DNA from 2 places in the Bacillus sp. FJAT-53060 genome. Region 1 is predicted to be linked to the other one. Evidence: riboswitches for the same ligand, from Rfam matches in the RefSeq annotation. Region 1 holds a riboswitch; the other holds the start of a gene.
What was found. A riboswitch is a leader RNA that binds a small molecule or an ion and turns the genes downstream of it on or off. The one in region 1 is predicted to bind glycine.
Positions count from the first base shown of each region.

Region 2: it holds a riboswitch for glycine, as region 1 does, so the genes downstream of both, WAX46_RS05210 (amino acid permease) here and gcvT (glycine cleavage system aminomethyltransferase GcvT) in region 1, are expected to answer to the same signal.

Region 1 covers NZ_JBAWSW010000026.1:1,339-12,045, forward strand. The annotation lists gene sipW (signal peptidase I SipW) at 1-543, shown strand, start outside; gene tasA (biofilm matrix protein TasA) at 601-1,401, shown strand; gene sinR (transcriptional regulator SinR) at 1,469-1,804, opposite strand; gene WAX46_RS10590 (anti-repressor SinI family protein) at 1,881-2,003, opposite strand; gene WAX46_RS10595 (YqhG family protein) at 2,190-2,987, opposite strand; gene WAX46_RS10600 (DEAD/DEAH box helicase) at 2,991-4,673, opposite strand; glycine riboswitch at 4,923-5,030, shown strand; glycine riboswitch at 5,034-5,126, shown strand; gene gcvT (glycine cleavage system aminomethyltransferase GcvT) at 5,231-6,328, shown strand; gene gcvPA (aminomethyl-transferring glycine dehydrogenase subunit GcvPA) at 6,345-7,691, shown strand; gene gcvPB (aminomethyl-transferring glycine dehydrogenase subunit GcvPB) at 7,684-9,144, shown strand; partial or broken gene WAX46_RS15860 (IS3 family transposase) at 9,197-9,334, opposite strand; gene WAX46_RS10620 (rhodanese-like domain-containing protein) at 9,743-10,123, opposite strand; gene WAX46_RS10625 (lipoate--protein ligase family protein) at 10,346-10,707, shown strand, end outside.
Region 2 covers NZ_JBAWSW010000008.1:54,105-64,811, forward strand. The annotation lists partial or broken gene WAX46_RS05170 (TetR/AcrR family transcriptional regulator) at 53-637, shown strand; partial or broken gene WAX46_RS05175 (ATP-binding cassette domain-containing protein) at 728-977, shown strand; gene WAX46_RS05180 (hypothetical protein) at 1,033-1,245, opposite strand; gene WAX46_RS05185 (Rap family tetratricopeptide repeat protein) at 1,666-2,844, shown strand; partial or broken gene WAX46_RS05190 (PRD domain-containing protein) at 3,273-3,362, opposite strand; gene WAX46_RS15755 (monooxygenase family protein) at 3,780-4,037, shown strand; gene WAX46_RS05200 (NUDIX hydrolase) at 4,148-4,771, opposite strand; gene WAX46_RS05210 (amino acid permease) at 5,493-6,836, opposite strand; glycine riboswitch at 6,999-7,078, opposite strand; gene rlmH (23S rRNA (pseudouridine(1915)-N(3))-methyltransferase RlmH) at 7,936-8,415, opposite strand; gene WAX46_RS05220 (CxxH/CxxC protein) at 8,496-8,666, opposite strand; gene WAX46_RS05225 (energy-coupling factor transporter transmembrane component T family protein) at 8,828-9,658, opposite strand; gene WAX46_RS05230 (ABC transporter ATP-binding protein) at 9,649-10,707, opposite strand, start outside.

The DNA of each region.
Region 1 (10,707 bases):
ATTCTTTACGGTATCGTGTTTACTATGATGATTGCATGTATTATTGTCGTGTTGTCATCAAGAACAACAGGCGGTGATCCTCAAATTTTCGGTTATCAATTTAAGCAAGTATTATCTGGCTCAATGGAACCAGAATTCTCTGCTGGTTCTTTGATTGTGGTGAAACATGTGACTTCACCTGAGACGCTCAAAAAAGGGGATATTATCACTTTTCAAACGAATCAAGACCAGTCCTTTGTGACCCACCGAATTGTTGGGGAGAAAGGAAATGGAACAAATAAAGCCTTTGAGACCAAAGGAGACCACAATATGTATCAAGACGGTACGCTGGTAAAAGCGAACCAAGTGGTTGCTCAGTATACAGGAGTGAACATTCCTTATGCAGGAAAGCTCCTTTCGTATGCCGGGACTTCGGCTGGTACAGCTTTGCTGCTTATAATACCAGGCATTATGTTGCTCGTTTACTCAGCGCTTCATTTTGTAGGCGCAGCGAAACATCGAAAACACGCGGCTGAGTTACATATGTCAGAGGAACAAGCGTAAATTTTCGATTGTAACCTAATCAGGTTTCAATAAAATAATTTATTAGGAGGTTCATTCATGGGGAAAAAAAAATCGATTCGTTTAGGTGTATTATCAGGGGCATTAGGCCTTGCTTTAATTGGTGGGGGAACGTGGGCTGCGTTTAATGATGTAGAAAAGGCAAATGCGGTCTACTCTACAGGAGAACTGGATTTATCTGCAAAAGAAAACTCCGGCGCCATCAACCTTGCGAACTTAAAACCTGGTGACCGAATAAGGAAAGAATTTAATTTTGAGAATAAGGGATCACTTGCGATTAATCAAGTGCTGATGAGTCTTGATTATAGTGAGTTTAAAGATGGAACTTCCTCGATGAATGGCGGTAAGAATACTGCTGAAGAATTCCTCAGCCAATTTCAGGTGAGTGTTCTAACGGTTGGAGCCGAAGGTGGAAATGGATATCCAAAAAATATTATTTTAGACCATGCAAACCTGCTTGACTTACATCAATTAACGTCAAAACAGGATCAGACCGCATTTGAAAAGCTTCGTCATGCCGTTGATAAGAAGTTTTTACATGAAAGTGGTAAAATTAATGTAGCAACCGTTGATGGAACTACAGCTCCAGAGTATGACGGCATTCCAAAGAATCCGTTTGATTACGATAAAATGGAAATGATCATTGAATTTGTCAATGACCAGACGAAGGATAAAGCTGGTCACTATATCCAAAATAAATACCAGGGCGATGCGATTCAAATTGATCTATCCTTCGAAGCGACTCAGTGGAATGGTTTAACGATCAACCCCAAAAAGCATACGAATGAAAAAGGATACGTGAAAGAAAACGAAAAAGCACACAGCGAAGATAAAAAATAAAGCCAGTGTTTAGACTGATATCGAGCTCTGTATAGCAATTGGAGGAGTATGCGCTAAAACGTGCGCTTTACTCCTCCAATTGCTTTTTTTTCCAGATCTGATAATCTAAAAATTCACGAAATTGCTTTTTCGAAACCCCTGATGTCATTGCATCTCGAACTAGTTTTTCCCATTCACTATCTAATTGACCATCGTATTCGGTTTCATCTTTTTCGTTTAACAGTGTATGAACCGAGACGTCCAGAACAGCGGAGATTTTTTCAAGAAATTGAATGGAGGGGTTTGTTTGCAAGTTTCTTTCTATTGAACTTAAATAAGACTTCGCTACCCCAGCCTTTTCGGCCAGTTCTGATAGTGAGTAGCCTTTTTCATTGCGGTATTGTTTAATACGCTGGCCAATCAATGTCATCACCTTCCTTTCGATATTATAGCACATTCAGAAAGGTTTGATAGAATGACTTCTTACCAGAGGGGGAGACTCAGCGGACTTTTTTGTTTGATTTGAGAAAATGACGGACTTCCTCGACTGTTAGTCCTGCCTTCCGAGCTTCGTTTAATAATTTTACCCATTCACTGTCTAATATGTTCGTTTTCTTTTCCATGCAAATACCCTCCTAAAATACTGAATCATGTATTTCAGGCACTAACGCATTAAATGGAAAGACACAGGTGGTAAGAACTCATAGTTTGCTTGCGTCATGTTTCCGCCCAATACAACAGACAAACTTTGTTCTTGACTGATCGAAAATTGTATGTGACATGAACATGAAGAGGGGGAGACCGATGAGTTAACCGCCTCTTTTTTGATGTAAGTAAAAAAGCCCTCCATTTTCAATCGTAAGACTGATTTTTGGTTCGTATAAAGTTTTGAGTGCTTGTCTTTCTATTTCATATTCTACAGATGTGTCTGAAGTCCCTTCATAAAATTGGTTTAAAAGTTCCGAGTCTTCCTTCCACTTTTGAATAGCTTTCACCGCCCAATCGTCCGGTTCCTCATAAGCATAACGCTCCATTAGGCTATAGAGCCGTTTGACTCCACTTTCAGGCTTGATCATTGTACTCATTGTAAAACAATAATCAGGGATTTGAGACGACAGCTCACGTGTTTCCAGCTGATCTTGAAATTGTTCTATGACTTCCCCGCGTATCAGATGAAGACCAAGTGATAGTAGCTTATCCTTCTTGCAGTCTGCCAGGTAAGATATTTTCACATTGAGACCAAGCCATGGCTCCAGTGCGATCTGGTTGTTTGTGAGTGGTTTCACTCTTTCGTAGAGCCGGATAAATCTTCCTTGCTGTTTCACAGCCTCGAATATTTGAAATAAACGAGGGGAGCCGAAGTGGATAAATTCACCTTCAACCGTGTCGCCAGCTTTTTTTTGATCGGTGATTAAGGTTAATTGCCTAGGCTCAGGTACACCACCAGTTTTTTCGAGCCAGTGCCAATAAAAAGGACGGTTCATAATCAATTTATCCATATCTATTGTCAGCTGTACGGTTAGGTGTCCTGCACTTTCTTCTATTATGTCGCATTGATTCGCCTGAAAGAAACGGAGAAGAAATGTGTGAATGTCACGCTGCTCCATTGATCAACTCTCCTTTATGAGCCTTGCTGTCTTTTTTTCTAAAAGTGGTGTTTGTGCTTCTGTTAAATACGATGCAAACTGGGTTAATTTCTTTTTCATGTCTCCATCAGATTCGTGCTGAAAGAGAATATGATGCAATTCTTTTTGTGCCTCTTTGATACCAATCCGGGTTAAAATATCATCTAAATCGCCAATGACGTTTTCAAACAACTGAATTTTTTCATATAAAAGCTTTAAAATATGTTCCTCGACTGTTCCGTTCGTTGCCATATTGTAAATGTGGACATCACGCTCTTGGCCAAGGCGATGAATACGTCCAATTCGCTGTTCTAGACGCATAGGGTTCCACGGAAGGTCATAATTGATGATCTGGTTACAAAACTGAAGGTTGATCCCTTCCCCCCCAGCTTCCGTGGCAATTAACACTTGAACCCGTTCTCTAAATAAATCTTTCATCCAGTCTTTTTTACTTCGTTTAAAACCACCTCGAAAAGGAACTGAGCTGATGCCATTTTTCTGAAGAAACCATTGTAAATAAATTTGTGTTGCACGATATTCAGTGAAAATAATGACCTTCTCATTCAACTGCTGAATGAGTTTGACCACTTCGAGCGCCTTTGAATTTTGCTCAACTTGGTTGATTTTTTCCATGATTTGCGCGATGGCAGAAGATCCTAGAATATGTTTTTCCTCTTCCTGCATTTTTTTGATCGTCATATATACCGCCTCGCGGCTTGAACAGCATTCTCGTTCCAAGGTCATAATTGAAAACATGTGTTTAGTATAAGATGGGTTCTCTTTTAGCTTGCAGATTTCATCATATAATGCTTGTTCTGTCGGAGAGAAATCAATGGAAATCGTCTTCACATGTCTTTTTGACCATTCCATGCCAGTGTCTTGCCTGCGGTTACGAATCATCACTTTATTGACTAACTGTTTTAAGCGGTCATGGTCTTCTAGCTGCAGGTCTTTTTTGGCAAAGATATCTTTAAACTGATGTTCGTTTCCTAGATGGCCTGGTTTCAGAAGGGAAACGAGATTAAAAATTTCCCCTATTCGATTTTGGATAGGCGTTGCTGTGAGCAGCAGGCAAAACTTTTTATTCAAATTTCTCACAAACTCATAGTTTTTTGTTTTGTTGTTTTTCAGTTTGTGTGCTTCATCAATAATGACCATATCATAGGAAATTGATAAAATCGTGTCTCGATGCGGCTGTCTTTTTGCAGTATCAATTGAGGAAACAACGACATCACACTGCTCCCACACATAGCTTTTTTTCTGTTCGACAGCATCAATGTAAAATTTCGTCCGAAGCTCCTGTACCCACTGAGACACAAGGGAGGCGGGTACGAGAATGAGAATTTTTTGGGCCAGTCCACGAATCATGTATTCTTTCATAATGAGTCCTGCTTCCATGGTTTTCCCAAGGCCCACTTCATCTGCCAAAATGGCTTTTCCGTTCATTTCTTCTACGACTCTTCTGGCTACTTCGAGCTGGTGTTTTAAAGGAGTGAAAGCAGGCAGGTGCGCAGGAGCCTGTAAGCCCTCGAATGAATCAATTGCTGTGACTTTCTGCACCTGCGTCGCTAAACGGTACATTTCCCAGTTCGCCCAGGGGCCATCTAATGCCAGCCGCTGCTGAAATTCACTCGTCCAATCCTGATCAAAAATCGTTTGAATCTTCAATGTCATCGCCTGCCTTTCTAGTAGGATCATGATAAAATCGTTCTGTTTTTAAACGCTTCATTTTTTAGAGGTCTTTAAAAGACTATATATATCAATAAAAACGAACGATATTGAATGTTTATTTTAAAAATGTTAATGATTTTTCTGTTGCTCTCTATCCATTTCTAATGGTAGGATGTTGGTAAGTGATTTAGATAATAAGTCACCCATTTTGATAGTATGTCCAATAAATGTGAAGAATATGAGCGGATGATGGTATGGGGAGAGACTTGGCGGTTATTTTGCACTGGCAGGCGCCGAAGGAGCAAGCTGAATTGATTCAGTGAATCTCTCAGGCAAAAGTACCCTTACCGGACGCAACTCTGGAGAGTGTTTGCTTTTTTATGAGCAAACCACCAAAGGGGAAAACGCACATTGATGTTGTGCTGTAAACTTTCAGGTGCAAGGACAGAGACTTCTTTTTGATAAAAGGAAGCTCTCTGTCCTTTTTTGCTGTGATTTTTTTCTGAAAATTCAGCTTGTGCTCTGCACTGTAAGAAAAAAGGGGGAAACGATTAATGTTGAAACGAACACCGCTTTTTCATGCGTATGAAACGTTTGGGGCAAAAACCATTGACTTCGGGGGCTGGGAATTACCTGTCCAATTTTCTTCCATTAAAGAAGAACATGAAGCTGTTAGAACAAAAGCAGGGCTTTTTGATGTCTCTCACATGGGAGAGGTAGAAGTCAAAGGTCAAGATGCCTTTCCTTTTTTACAAAGGTTATTAACCAATGATCTGTCTAAGCTCTCAGACGGTAAGGCACTATATACAGCTATGTGTTATGAAGATGGCGGGACGGTGGATGACCTGCTCGTCTATCAAAAAGAAAAGAACAACTATTTGCTTGTTATTAATGCATCAAATATCGAAAAAGATGTGAATTGGCTATTGAACCATCAGATTGAAGATGATGTGTCAATCAAAAACGTCTCTGACCAAATCGCCCTGTTAGCACTTCAGGGGCCACTCGCTGCTGACATCATAAAGGATGTGGCGAATGAAGAGGTGACATCACTCAAACCATTTACGTTTCTATCACAAGCTGAGGTCGCTCAAAAAGAGGTGCTTGTCTCAAGAACTGGATACACAGGTGAAGACGGCTTTGAAATCTACTGCCTGGCAGAAGATGTTGTCCATATTTGGTCATCTTTATTAGAATCGGGTCAGCCAAAAGGACTTATTCCGTGTGGGCTTGGTGCACGTGATACCTTAAGGTTTGAAGCGAGACTACCGCTTTATGGTCAGGAGTTGACAAAGGACATTTCCCCATTAGAGGGTGGGATTGGTTTTGCTGTCAAAACGGATAAAGAAGTAGACTTTATTGGGAAAGCTGTGCTTAAAAAACAAAAAGAAGAGGGAACGAAGCGTAAGCTTGTCGGGATTGAAATGATTGATAAAGGGATTCCGCGGACAGCCTATCCGGTCTTTTCAGGAGAGGAGCAGATTGGATTTGTCACAACGGGTACACAATCTCCAACGTTAAAGAAAAATGTAGGTCTTGCCTTGATCAAAACATCTCAAGCACAGCTTGGGACAGAGGTTGAAGTGCAAGTTCGTAAAAAACGTCTAAAAGCCAAAATCGTTGCCACACCATTTTATAAAAGAGCCACATAACCAGGGGGAATAGAGGATGAAGCATAGGTATTTGCCGCAAACAGAGCAAGGTCAAAAAGAAATGTTGGATGTCATTGGCGTTCAGTCAATTGATGAGCTTTTTTCAGATATCCCAGAGAAAGTAAGATTCAAAGGAGCATACAATATTAAAGAAGCGGCATCTGAAACAGAGCTTGTGCGGGAGCTGTCTCGTCTTGCTGGTAAGAACAAGGATACCGTTTCCTATGCATCGTTTCTTGGTGCTGGTGTGTACGATCATTATCAGCCTGTGATTGTAGATCATGTGATCTCACGTTCTGAATTTTATACAGCGTATACACCTTATCAGCCGGAGATTTCGCAGGGTGAATTGCAAGCCATCTTTGAGTTTCAGACCATGATCGCTGAGATGACTGGTATGGATCTTGCAAACTCCTCTATGTATGATGGCGGAACAGCATTAGCTGAAGCGGCGATGCTGGCTGCAGGACATACAAAGAAGAAAAGAATTGTCGTCTCTGAGACGGTTCATCCTGAATCAAGAGCGGTGCTAAAAACATATGCCAAAGGGCAGCATATCGAAGTGGTCGAGGTTCCTGCGCGAAAAGGACAGACGGATGTAGCTGCATTAGAAGCGGCTGTCTGCGACGAAACAGCCGCTGTCCTTGTGCAATATCCAAACTTTTTCGGTGTCGTTGAACCGCTAAAAGACATTGAACCGATTGCGCATAAAGGAAAAAGCCTGTTTATTGTCTCAAGTAATCCGCTTGCTCTCGGTTTACTGAAGCCGCCAGGAAATCTTGGAGCAGATATTGTCGTTGGTGATGCACAGCCGTTTGGCATCCCGGCTGCATTTGGCGGACCTCATTGCGGGTATTTCGCCGTGAAGAAAAAATTAATGAGGAAAGTACCGGGGCGTTTAGTGGGGCAAACAGAAGACGAGAATGGCGTTCGTGGATTTGTGCTCACCCTTCAAGCGCGTGAGCAGCACATTCGAAGAGATAAAGCGACTTCAAATATTTGTTCCAATCAGGCATTAAATGCATTAGCCGCTTCTGTTGCGATGACGGCACTTGGAAAAAAGGGTATAAAAGAAATTGCCTATCAAAACGTGCAAAAAGCCCATTATGCCAAGAGGCAGGCGGCAAATCACGGGTTACAGGTTGATGTAGAAGGAGCCCATTTTAATGAATTCGTGATCAAGCTAAATGAGCCTGTGAAAGAAGCCAATAAACGATTGCTTAAAAAAGGGATTATCGGTGGCTATGACTTAGGTCGAGACTATCCAGAGCTCCAGGAGCACATGCTTGTGGCCGTGACAGAGCTAAGAATAAAAGAAGAAATTGATACGTTCATCAAGGAATTGGGGGATCGCCATGAATAAACAAGATCAGCCGCTTATTTTTGAATTATCCAGAGAAGGAAGAATTGGTTATAGCTTACCTGATATAGATGTACCTGAAGAGGAGCTCCCAGCTTTATTTGATGAAACGTACATCCGCCATGAGGATGCTGAGCTTCCCGAAGTATCTGAGCTTGATATTATGCGTCATTACACAGCACTATCAAGACGTAATCATGGGGTCGATTCCGGTTTTTATCCTCTTGGCTCTTGTACGATGAAATATAATCCAAAGATTAACGAGAAAGTCGCCCGTCTTGCAGGCTTCTCCCAGGTTCATCCACTCCAAGAGACAGACACTGTGCAAGGGGCATTAGAATTACTTTATGACCTTGGTGAGCATCTTGAAGAAATAACGGGAATGGACGCTGTGACATTACAGCCCGCGGCAGGAGCGCATGGCGAATGGACGGGACTCATGATGATTCGTGCGTATCACGAAGCAAGAGGAGATCATAAACGAACAAAAGTCATCGTGCCAGATTCTGCGCATGGAACGAATCCTGCATCTGCGACAGTGGCTGGATTCGAAACGATTACCGTTGCATCTGATGAAAAGGGGCTTGTTGATTTAGAGGATTTACGACGTGTCGTGAATGAAGAAACAGCTGCTCTCATGCTAACAAACCCCAATACACTCGGTCTTTTTGAAGAAAATATTTTAGAAATGGCTGAAATCGTTCATGGAGCTGGCGGTAAGCTTTATTATGATGGTGCGAACTTGAATGCCGTTTTAAGCAGAGCAAGACCGGGGGATATGGGATTTGATGTGGTGCACTTAAATCTTCATAAAACCTTTACCGGGCCACACGGAGGCGGAGGTCCTGGTTCAGGTCCAGTTGGAGTGAAAGAGGATTTGATTCCGTACTTGCCAAAGCCAGTGCTTGTGAAGAAGGAAGAACGTTTTTATTTTGACGATGATCGTCCAGAATCAATTGGACGCGTCAAGCCGTTCTATGGCAACTTTGGTATAAACGTCAGGGCATATGCTTACATTCGCTCTATGGGCCCAGATGGTCTAAAGGCTGTAACAGATCATGCTGTGTTAAATGCGAACTATATGATGCGCCGCTTAAGTGCTCATTACGATTTGCCATTTGATCGTCACTGTAAGCATGAATTTGTTCTTTCAGGTAAACGTCAGAAGAAACTAGGTGTGCGGACACTTGATATTGCCAAACGATTGCTTGATTTTGGCTATCATCCGCCAACAATCTACTTCCCGCTCAATGTAGAAGAATGTATCATGATCGAACCAACTGAAACGGAATCAAAAGAGACACTTGATGCATTCATTGAAGCGATGATTCAGATTGCAAAAGAAGCAGAAGAGAATCCTGAAGTGGTGCAGGAAGCGCCGCATACAACAGTTGTCAAACGAATGGACGAAACAAAGGCTGCGCGTCATCCAGTTCTTGTTTTTGAGAGAAAATAAAAAAGCCCTACATTTTGGTCTTATTCCTGTCAAGTAGACACATATAAAAAGCCTAAGTAGCCAGTGTGTGACGGTATTCTACCGGAGCACACTGGTTTAATGTTTTCTGGAATCGATCGTGATTATAGAATTGAATGTAATCTTCTATGCTCTTGTGAAGTGTTTTGAGATGAGAGAAAAATGATTCGATTCAAACCCTTGATTCTTACGCCATGGATACACCAGCCATGTCAACAGATAAAGGGTCTTTAATTCGTGAACAACTTCAAACCGTGCAGTCTTCAAAATCCGTCCTCCCCGTGAAGATTTGGATAACGCTTTTTTAAGTATTCTATCTGACCTTTGACCCAATTTTTTTGCTGAGTTGAACTTCTGAGACCTGATGCTTCAGATAATGAGTGATAGCTTCTATTCTTCGTACATTTTGACAGCTTTCATCTTAAATTCTTTCGTATAGTATTGAAAATGTTGTCCTGTATGTGCCATAAAAAATCCCCTTCAAGTATAGTGTGACAGCCGCTTATGAAAATTGGGCTTTTTACACTGTCTACTTAAAGGGGAAAATATCAGGGAGCGGTAAATCCCAGAGTCTTTTTTGTTAGTTCTTTGTTTTGATGCGGCCGCTCCATTTTTTAAAGCCGCCTTTTAAATTACAAATCTCACGACAGCCGTTTTTACGTAAAATTTGGGCTGCTTTTCCGCTTCTGAAGTTATTTTGGCAATAAAGATAAACAGGCTTGTCAGGACGTATTTCATTTTTTCGCTGCTTTAGTTGTGAAAGGGGGATGTTTCTTGCCCCTAAAATATGCCCGCCTTCAAACTCATTTGGCTCTCTCACATCAATGAGTTGAGCTTTACGATAGCCTTTAATAAATTCTGCTTCAGTCAGCGTTTTCATAATGCGCTGCTGATAAATGTAACTGCCGATGGAATAAAGAACGAAAAGTCCACAAAGTGAGAGGACGATATAGTTGAATATTGGCAATACGACTCGACTCCTTCTTGAGCATCAGCACAGTGCGTCTGCCTGATGGTACGTTTTAGACAAATACTATTATAGTAAAGCAAAAGAAACTTGTCATCATAAATGATAAGAATTATTTTCAATTCCTTCCCTATTTGATAGACTGATGAAGAGAGAAAACCGGTGGCTTGCCACCATCATCTAACATTGACTACGTAAAAGAGAAGGGATTTTTATATGCAAAAAGAGAAATGGTGTTTTATTGATACAGGAAACCAAGATCCTGCCTTTAACATGGCAATGGACGAAGCCTTGCTTTATTGGCATAGTGAAAAGCTCATCCCGCCTGTGATCCGTTTTTATGGATGGAATCCGGCGACATTATCTGTTGGGTATTTTCAGCAAGTTGAAAAAGAAATCAACATGGAAGCGGTAGAACGCTATGGTCTTGGATTTGTCCGCAGACCAACAGGTGGCCGCGGGGTTCTTCATGATCAGGAGCTAACCTACAGCGTTATCGTGTCAGAAGAGCATCCAGAGATGCCGGCGACGGTGACCGAGGCATACCGCGTCATTTCAGAAGGTATTTTAGAGGGCTT
Region 2 (10,707 bases), on a different contig from region 1:
TTAATAAAATTAAAGGACCAACCGACAGTCTTATAAAAGAAAGGATGGCTTTATGAGAACCGTTAAACATCCTGAGGAGCGCAAAAATGTGACATTTTAAAAGCCGTGGGCATTGCAAAAGGCACATTCTAATTACTTTTCATCCAAAGAAGAAGTGATGGATGCCATTAGTGATAGGATCATAAAAGTAGATATCATTGTGGCAAAGCGCATTGAGGCTGATCCAAACCTGCCAGTAGTCGATAAGCTATTTCATATCATATGGCCCAATCTCCTAAGCAAGGCAGTAATAAACAGGGCATGATAGAACAATTTCATCAACCTTCTAATGCAGAAATGCATCAAAAAACTTGATCAAAGCCATTAAAGAACTATCACCCGTTTTGGCAGATGTCATTCAGCAAGGTGTAGAAGAATGAACTTTTCAGACGCAGTATCCGCAAGAGACGGTTGAATTTCTCCTTGCTTCTGCACAGGTCATATTTGATGGGAGCCTTTTCCAACGATCGCCGAAGAAAGTATGCAACGAGCTCTAGCATTTATAGATATCCTTGAGACCTCGTTACATGCAAAAAAGGGAAGCTTCTCCTCCCTTCTCAAACGATTAACTGGAGAGCTGGATAACAATAATCAGTGATTGGTCCCTTTAATACCAATCCTGCATACGGTCGGTCTAAAAGGAGAGTGAAGTTCATTTTTGTTAGTCAAAAGAGGTTACACCCACTAGCACAGCCAATTACTAAAGAATCTCAATCTATTTGACAACATTATTGCTGAAGCTTACTTAGCGAAAAAAGACCGAGAAAAAAATAAATGAACGAGCTAAATATTTAAGTGGAAAAGCTTGATCTTGGTCAATTAGCAGATAGATATTTATTAGAGGTATCAGGCGGACAGCCCAAAGAGCCTCTATCTGTCAAGCTCTGATGAATGAACCAAGCATTCTTTTTGCAGATGAGCCAAAAGGTGCTCTTAATTTAGTAATAAAGAAAAGTTCTAACATTTGGGGTGCACTTCAGAAGCTGGCTGTTTTTACTTTTCCTTACATGTAAATAAGTAATCCATGGAAAAATCATTTGTTTCTAAAATAATTTTTCCGTCTGCTTGTTGACATGACTCCGTCAACAGTTCAATTTCTTTGCTATAAAAGGATGTCTTTGACATGTAAAGAGTCACTAAAACGAGTAAGAACGTCATAATAACTAGTGTGTTTGTCCAATTCAAGGTTTGAGATCTTTTCTTCATTCCGAAATCCTTTCTAACATACGTGATTCTTTGTAATTGGTATTTATATCTATCTTTGTCTGCTTCTATCTATTTCTTTCCCAATACGTTCTAGCAACATTATAACTGATTTTCTTTACTAGATCGATCTTTCATTCTTCCTCAAAAATACCTAAAATTGCTTTATTATAAATATTTGGGTGATATTTTCAAAAATAATGACAAAATTGATCTGTTTATCACTTTTTTAGCATTTTAAAAAACGATTTTATTCATTTGTACAAACGATTATTCATCAGTACAATATCGTACATCACATGACCTAAGGTCCCTTTTATTACCTTTTGTCAATCACCTCTCCAAAACAATTATATTTTACCAAAAATTGTGATATCGTTTTTGTTGAAACAGGTGAAAGGATCTTAAAGAGGTGAAATTTTCATGACTACCATTTCAGCTGAACAGGTGGGGAACCGTTTAAATGATTGGCGAATTGCGATTCGTAAGCATGATGTACACAGTGCAAACGCAATGTATACAGAATTAAAGGAATTACTTAAAAAAATGGAAGAGAATCAGGAGGTCTTGACTTATTATTCATTGCTAGAGGGCAAGTATAAACTCATGTTATATGAAAGAAGAGGTCACAATCTGAATGAAAAGACAGAGCTAGATTGCCCCTCTAAAACAAATGACTTAATTGAGTACTATTTTTACCTGTACAAAGCCCTTTACGCATCACATAAGAGAGACTATGCTTCAGCGATTGGACTATTTAAGATTGCAGAGAAAAAACTACAAAACATTCCTGATGAAATAGAAGTAGCTGAATTTCATACAAAGATTGCAAACTTATATATGCTGCTTCATCAAAGCCTGATTTCACTTCACTATATTCAGAATGCCATTGATATTTTCAAAAGTCATGAAGGGTATGAAAGGAGACTGGTTGCAGCCTTTGTGATTGCCGCCACCAATTTTATGGATATTGGTGACTACAAAAGAGCAGAGAACTACTACAAAAAAGCGTTATATATCGCAAAAGGTCTAAATGATTATTTTCTAACATCACAGCTTTATCATAATATCAGCATTCTGTATGCCGAAGCTGGAGAATCAAAAAAATGTATCGATGCACTAGAAAAGGCTCTTAGTGATGATGACTACCTTTCATCGTGTTATTTCCATCACTCCATGTTTATGTTAATAAAAGAGCTGCTCTCTATTGATGACAGAACACAAGCTCTCTATTATTTCGAATTGCTTAAACAAAAACATGAAACGAAGAAAAGCCCCATCTATACAGCAAAAATGAATTTGCTCTATCATCTATATTTCACTGAAGACATGACCAAAAAAGCTCAAACCTGTTTCGATGAAATCCGTATTCTGAAAGAATTAAAGGATGCTGAAGGTGGACGTGAATTGAGTGCATTAGCTGCGAGACACTTTGAAGAGTTGGGATCAATAGATCAAGCATATCTCTTTTTAAAGGAAGCCTATCACACGGAACATCATAAAATTGACTGGAGGAATTCTGATGAAAAAAATGAGTTTACTGATTTTCGCTTTAGCCATCGTTGTCTTTGGACAAACAGGGTTTTTCAATCCGTTAAATGACTCGAATCCTGGTACAGCAGAACGGCCTATAGGGACATAATATAAAACGGTACTATACAAAGAACCACTTGCCTCATGATGAGGCGAGTGGTTATACATTTACTTTACTTGTTGAAAGAAAGGAGGCGGTGGATATGTACCACAATATATGATGACGATACTATGCACCTGTTGGCAACATCCATTGCTGAGGATACAAGTGAGCAATTTGTTCCAGCAGCTCATTTTCTTGATCTGATAATAATTTATTTGCATAAAATCTTCCCACAAAGAATTTCACATGGGAAATGAACCGGCTGTAATAAGGTCCATTTTCACATTTAATTATCGCAAGATTGACTTCTACTCCCGATCATCTTGGCATACTTTATACCATCTTTCGAATCAGGTTTTTCACCTAGTGCATAATTACCTACTTCAAATTCTTCTTAGTAATTTTTGATTTCCCAGTACACGAGATTTGTGATATTAATATTCTTTTTGAAGTGTTCTACTGCAAAATTTAAATGGTCTATTAAGGTGAAATAGACCCCTCAATTTAGATTTGTGTTTAAGTGCTCTTCTGCTTATTATACGATGTGGCGCAGCCGCTGATCAGTTACCAGTAGAACGAAATGAAGTTTTATTAAAGTTATTCTTTGGACAATATCTTTCTTTTGAGAAAAAACTGGCGCTTTTACAGGATTATGGGAGGGGGGCTTCGTTCCGTTATGAGACATATGTTTCGATTAAAAAAACATTAATGAACTGTATCCAGATGAAGCTGATATGAAGTACTGGCTGGTTTAGATTATGGAAAGAAAGTGACCCAAGCAGGAATTGATTGGTGCAGTGGAAACTTGTGAACAGATGAAAAAACACATACTTGCTGGCAGATACACAACTGATAACGAATCAATTAACGCTGGGCCATCCATCAATGGCTGCCTGTATTCATGGCAATAATTCCTAGCATGATCAAAGAACTGTATACGCATCAGAAGAGATTGGTTTTTTCGGGACTTGGTTTACGCACCACAACCATGATTCAATATTTGCAGTCAATAGAGGACCTCCTTGCCTATGCCAAGATGGAGAAACATTTGGCGGCTTGGAAAGCATTTAATCAGAGAGCACGGAAAAATGACGCAGTAGGAATTTGTCATGAAACCTATCAAATTCAAGCAGGCTCGTATGAATCAGTCTACGTGTGAACATGCCTTCCTACGGATTGAGCCAAGCTAGATCCCCTATTCCAATTGGGAAAGAAAAACAAACAGCGAAAGAGCGTCTATATAAACCCAAATTCCTAGAGAGCGATTCTTTAGGCATTTCTTTTTACAACGGACACAAAATGCTTTAATATGCGGGCTGTTAATCCCCAAATGGTATAGTTTTCATAATCAAAAAACCATTCCTCAATCGAACGACTCCCCCAGCGGTATTTCTCACCATTCATGATTTTTTCATAAGGAAAGTCCTCAGCTGGTGTTGGCTGAACAGATACATGATGTAAGTACGGCTCGTATTGGCAGAGCCAAGATAGAGGCACGATAAAGGTCTCCTCCACTTCCTCTTGATTAAAGGAGTGTTTGACCTTCTGTTCATCAATGATACCGACATATGGATACACCACGAAGGATGGAGAGGCAATGTAAGGGCTGAGCTGTCCAACGGTTTCGACTGATTCGGGCGGAATGCCCAGTTCTTCATGAGTTTCTCGCAATGCCGCTTCTTGCGCTGTTTCGCCCCCGTCGAGTTTGCCTCCAGGAAAGCTAATATCACCAGGCTGTTTTTTCATCGTCAGCGATCGTATCTCAAATAAAACATGCCATTCCCCGTTGACTTGCACCAAAGGGACAAGGACTGCGGCTTTGAACGCTGTCTCTTCTCCAATAAACAACGGTTGTGATTGATGTAAGTCATTTTTTAATTGATCAATGAGCATGGGCATCACCTGTTTTCTATTTCTCTTTCCTTTAGCGTATCATTGTTGACCTTTTGAATAAAGGTGATCTTTATAACAATTATTTTTATCATTTTGACAAATATCAAAATGAATATAATATTTTACAATAAAGTAAATATTGGGATAATATTTGAGGTGACATGATGAAAAATCGGCTAAAAGAGCTGCCCCACGTGATGGTTTGAACCAACTGAGCTTGCAAAGCGTGTAAAGGTTTCTCGCCAGACGATCAGCTTAATGGAACGAGACGTATTAATGCCGTCCCTGCTGGCTGTTAAGCTTTCACTATTTTTCTATTCGAGGAGGATGAACTAAAAACGAGGCAATTGGTGTTGCTATCGTGACCAAGCAACAACTATAGCTCATCCTTGTCAATGTAACTTTATTGATGATCAATATAATTAACTCTTATGTAGCGATATCTGTGCTAAAGCTTGTCTATTCTAATCGCAATCTACCAAATCCATCAGACAAGGACTATATCAGAAAAGAAGGCGAAAAGCATGTGATGCTGGAAGGGCTGTTTTACACCTTTCAAATGATGAATTTTCTATTGACCGGTGCCATGTTTATTTTGATTGTGTATTCCCTCGGAGTCAATCGCTCTCAACTCTTCTCAATGCAAAGTATATGTTGAAGATTCGAAATCGTTAATTGATAAAAAGCACATCCCGAAAAGACTTTGCTGTTTCGCCCATTATCATGCACTTCGTTTCTTTCGTGCATAAATCAAAAATAGGAAACCGAACCATACTGGTGTCAATAACAGCGCTGGGCGTGTTGCGTCAGCGAAGAGCATGATCACGAGAATGGCAGCAAAGAGCACAAGGACACCGATATTCACAAAAGGTGTGAATGGCGCTTTAAAAGTAGATGCCGCATGCAGATCAGGACGTGCTTTTTTATATTTTAAGTGACAAATTAAAATAATACTCCAGACCCAAATGAAACAAATGGCACTAATCGTCGTCACAATGCCAAAGGCTTGTTCTGGCATCATCTTGCTCAAAAGAGCCCCGACAGACACCACGATTGTTGAAACAAACAGCGCATTGCTTGGGACAGCGTGCTTATTCAGTCGGCCAAAGGAAGTTGGCCCCTGCTTTTGATGACTGAGATTATACAAAATACGGCTCGTTGAGAACATACCGCTATTACAAGCTGAAGCTGCAGACGTCAGAACGACAAAATTAATGAGCCCCGCTGCTACTAGTATACCAATAAGTCCAAAGGTTTTCACAAAGGGACTTTCTGATGCACTGAGCTCGGTCCATGGGTTGATACATAATAAAACAAAGATGGCACCCACATAGAAAAAAAGAATTCTTAATGGAATTTTATGAATCGCAGACGGAATATTTTTTTGTGGATTCGCTGTTTCTGCTGCGGAAACGCCGACAAGTTCCACTCCTACATAAGCAAAAATCACCATCTGGAATGACAACAAGAAGCCTGTTATACCATTTGGAAATAACCCGCCATGTGACCAAAGATTCGTGACCGTCACAGATCCGGCATCTGTTTGAAACCCAATGATTAATAGGACAATCCCGACTCCAATTAACAATAGAATTGTGATGACTTTAATAAGTGCAAACCAAAACTCCATTTCTCCAAAAAGCTTCACCGTTAATAAATTAAATCCTAGTAAAATCAACAAACAAATGAGTGCAGGAATCCATTGCGGAATGTCAAACCAATACTGCACATACACCCCGACCGCAATGACATCAGCCATGACTGTCATAATCCAGCAAAACCAATACGTCCATCCTGTCACAAATGAAGCCCAAGAACCAAGATAGTCTTGTGCAATATCGGTTAACGATTGATAGCCCGACTTAGATAAGAGCAATTCTCCAAGTGCCCTCATGACAAAAAAGATAGCCATTCCGACAATTAAGTAGGCAAAAATGATCGACGGACCCGCCAATTGAATGGCCTTTCCAGAGCCTAAAAACAGCCCTGTTCCGATGGTTCCGCCAATCGCAATCAATTGAACATGACGGTTTGATAAATCTCGTTTTAACTCTTGTTGTGCCAATTTCAATGCCCTCCTACAACACGATCTTATATTGCAATAGCGAACTCTTAAAAAATACATAAAAAAAGAGATTGGATGCGCTCCAATCTCATAGTCATAAAAGAATAGTCAAATAGAGAAAAGCAATACATGACATCATCAATGCATCAAAAATACAATATTTCGTACTCTTCTGTCCTTCTGCCTGAGATTGTGAACCCTTCGGCGCCGCACATACATGTGGTCTCTCCAGAAGCTGCTCCTGCCATAGTGTGACCCACAGCAATCATAGCCTTCGTTATTTACTTAAAATGTTGCTATTTCTGAATAATTTCATATTTTACGCCTCAAGAAGAAAGCTGTCAATGGTAATCTGTTTGATGTTACACTCCCTCTACCTTACACACGATGACTTCACTTCATCTGATTAAGGTCTAATAAATCAAAGGATGTTCGGCTCGTTTGATGGAGAAATCCACCTTACACTTAAATACTCATCTGTATCCTCATTATAATTCACTCTTAAATTTGAATATTAGGGAATATAAACTTTATCTTATCTACCAATTCATTAAATTCGTCTTCTTTTTTTATTTAACCCTAAAGAAACTACTATATTTCTTAACACTAGGTTTGCATCACCAACTGTTATTGATTTAGTTCTAGCGTATCTGCGAATATAGGTCTTATTAGATAAAATCCCAGCCAATCCTGGGACTAGATGTGTACTAGGATTTTTATAATTAGCAAAATAATACATAATTTCTATTTTTAAACTTTCGATAGTATCAAATCTTACTGCTACATGACCATTTTTACCTTTTCTTAAAGCACATTCAATATATTCATCATCGAAATATAATTTTATTTTTGCTTCATTAGATTGTGTAAATTCATTATATTTCCAAACATTATATACATTTGTTAGGAGAATTATTTTTTTTATCGTGAATTGTCAAAGTCGTTATTAACCAATTCCAATTCATTTTTTTATAAGCATAGTTTTTTTAAAATTTATTAGTTCACAACTAGTAATAACATATTCAACTCAATTTTATTCTTACATAAAAAACAGTCATATCTATAAAACACTAGCTATAACTGTACATAATAATTGCATTTACTTATGATAAGGCTCCCCGCGAACAATCCGAAACGCCCGATAAATCTGCTCCATCAGCACCAACCTCATCAACTGATGCGGGAACGTCATTTTCGAAAATGACAGCTTCTCATTCGTGCGCTGCATCACAGCGTCACTTAATCCAAGCGATCCGCCTATGACAAAACATACCTTACTTTTTCCGTAAGTTGCCAGATTATCTATTGTTTCGGCTAATTCTTCGGAACTTTTCATTTTTCCTTCGATGGCGAGGGTGATGACGTGGGCGTCTGGATTGATTTTGCTTAGGATTCGTTCGCCTTCTTTGTCTTTGATGATTTTCATGTCTTGATGGCTGAGATGTTCGGGCGCTTTTTCGTCCGCTAGCTCAATGATCTCAATTTTCGCATAGGCCTGTAATCGTTTTGTGTATTCGGCTATGCCTTGCTTTAAATATTTCTCTTTTAATTTTCCTACTGTGATAATTGATATATTCACAGGTCATCCCCACCTTAAGAACAAGTTATTCATATAAGTTATCAACAATTGTGGATAAAATTTGTGTATATTGTGTCCGATCACGCGTTCCCTACTATATATATTGCAGGTTCATCGCACAATTCACAGGTTGTGGATAAACTGTGTGTATGTTCGATTTTTCTGAATTCTGGTGGCAGTTCATGATCATCTATATACATATCTAGTACGGTTTCAATGTGTTCTACACAAGCATAAAATGTTTTGTTCATAAGTATCTTATTCCTCCAATATGTTCTATGGTTATTCACAAGTATTTCGCTCATTGTTCAATATAACCGATTTATTCACATGTTAATAGTCTTTTGCCATTTCCCAAACCTTTTATCCACAAACAACACAAGAAGCCTCCACTTCCTGTGAAGGCTTCTTTCTATACAAACGGATTATAAAATCTCGTTCCTCTAATAAATGTAATTACAAGTGTCACGATCAGCACCACACCAACAAACACTAACGCCACATAATCTGCTTTTTGAAAGTCGTTGGCGGTGAACCATGTGCGCTTTTTATGCTTTCCAAATCCACGCAGCTCCATTGCATTGCTGATCGTTTCAATCCGCTCTAAGCTAGAGAAAATGAGAGGCATCACAATCGATAACGCATTTTTGATTCGTTTCCCCAGTTTTTCGTTCTTTGATAAATCGATTCCTCTTGCTTGCTGAGAAATTGCAATCGTCCGGAAATCCCGTTGGATATCTGGAATATAGCGCAGGGCAATCGCTACAGCATAGGAAATCCGGTAGCTGACGCCGATTCGGCTGAGCGATGAGGCGAATTCACTTGGATTTGTTGTGACGATAAATAAGAGCGCTGCTGGCATGACGGTCACATATTTGATTGTAATGTTCAATTGATAGAAAAGCTGTTCAAGTGTGACATTGTACCGGCCTGCGATATGAAAAAGCTCGTGTTTTGCTCCGTAGATGGCGACACCTTGCTGCGGTGCAAAGATGTAAATGGCGATGTTGTTGATCACAAGAAAAATTACCAACACAATCATCACGAAGGATATATCACGAAATCGTACGTTCGACAGATGGAAAAATATGATACTGGCGACTAGCATAAAGACTAAAACGCCCGTATCATACGTGAGCATCGCTGCGGATGACCAGAGGATAAAGCAAATGAGTTTGGTTGCACCTGTCAGCCGATGAATTGGCGAGGGGCGATCGATATAGGACAGCATATCTACAGCCATGTCATTCGTTCCTTTCTGTCAACCTCAATGAAGCGATCCACGAGTTCATTCGGATTTGGCCAATCTGCTTTTAGCGCTAGCTCATACAGCGACGTTTCCTTTAAACTTGCCTTTTGGACAAGCAACTGATCTGTGAGCAGTTTGGCAGGTGCATCATCTGCGATTTTTTCTCCATCTGCAATCACAATGGTTCTTGTTGTGTATTCAAGCATCAAATGCATATCATGTGTGATCATTAAAATGGTCACACCTTGTTTGTTTAGTTGCTCTAAAAACGTCATCATTTCTGTATAATGTCTAAAATCCTGTCCGGCAGTTGGCTCGTCTAGGATGATGATTTCCGGCTCTAACACAAGAATGGATGCAATGGTGACGCGTTTTTTCTGTCCAAAGCTGAGAGCTGAGATGGGCCAATTTCGGAATGGATACAAGCCGCATACTTTCAGAACACGCTCGACACGTTCTTTTATTTCTTCCTCTTGTACGCCTCTTAATACAAGACCCAATGCGACCTCATCAAAGATCATTTGTTTTGAAATCATTTGATTTGGGTTTTGCATGACGACGCCGATGCGTTCGGAGCGCTGTTTGATCGTATCTCCTGTGATGTCATCGCCATTTAAAAGGATTGTACCTTTAGTTGGCTTTTCAAATGCACAGAGCAGCTTGGACAATGTCGTCTTGCCTGCACCGTTGGCTCCTGCGATGCTGATCATTTCTCCTTTTTTGACGGTAAAAGAGAGATTGTTGAGCGTGTTTGGTCTTGTCGGATAGTCAAAGCTGAGCTCACACACCTCTAGCAAATCCTGCGCTGTATCCTGCTCGACTTTCTCCTCAGACGCTTCCATCCACTTCTCAATTTTATCTTTTGCCTGGTCATCTAAGGTCAGGTGCTGTAAATTCGCTAACTGATCTTGGGGCGCAACCGGAATGCCTGCATATTTCATGGCCTTCACATATAATGGCTCACGTAAATACGCCTCCTCCAATACATTTGAAGCGAGCAATTCGTCCGGTGTCATATCCGCTACGATCGTTCCGTCATTAAC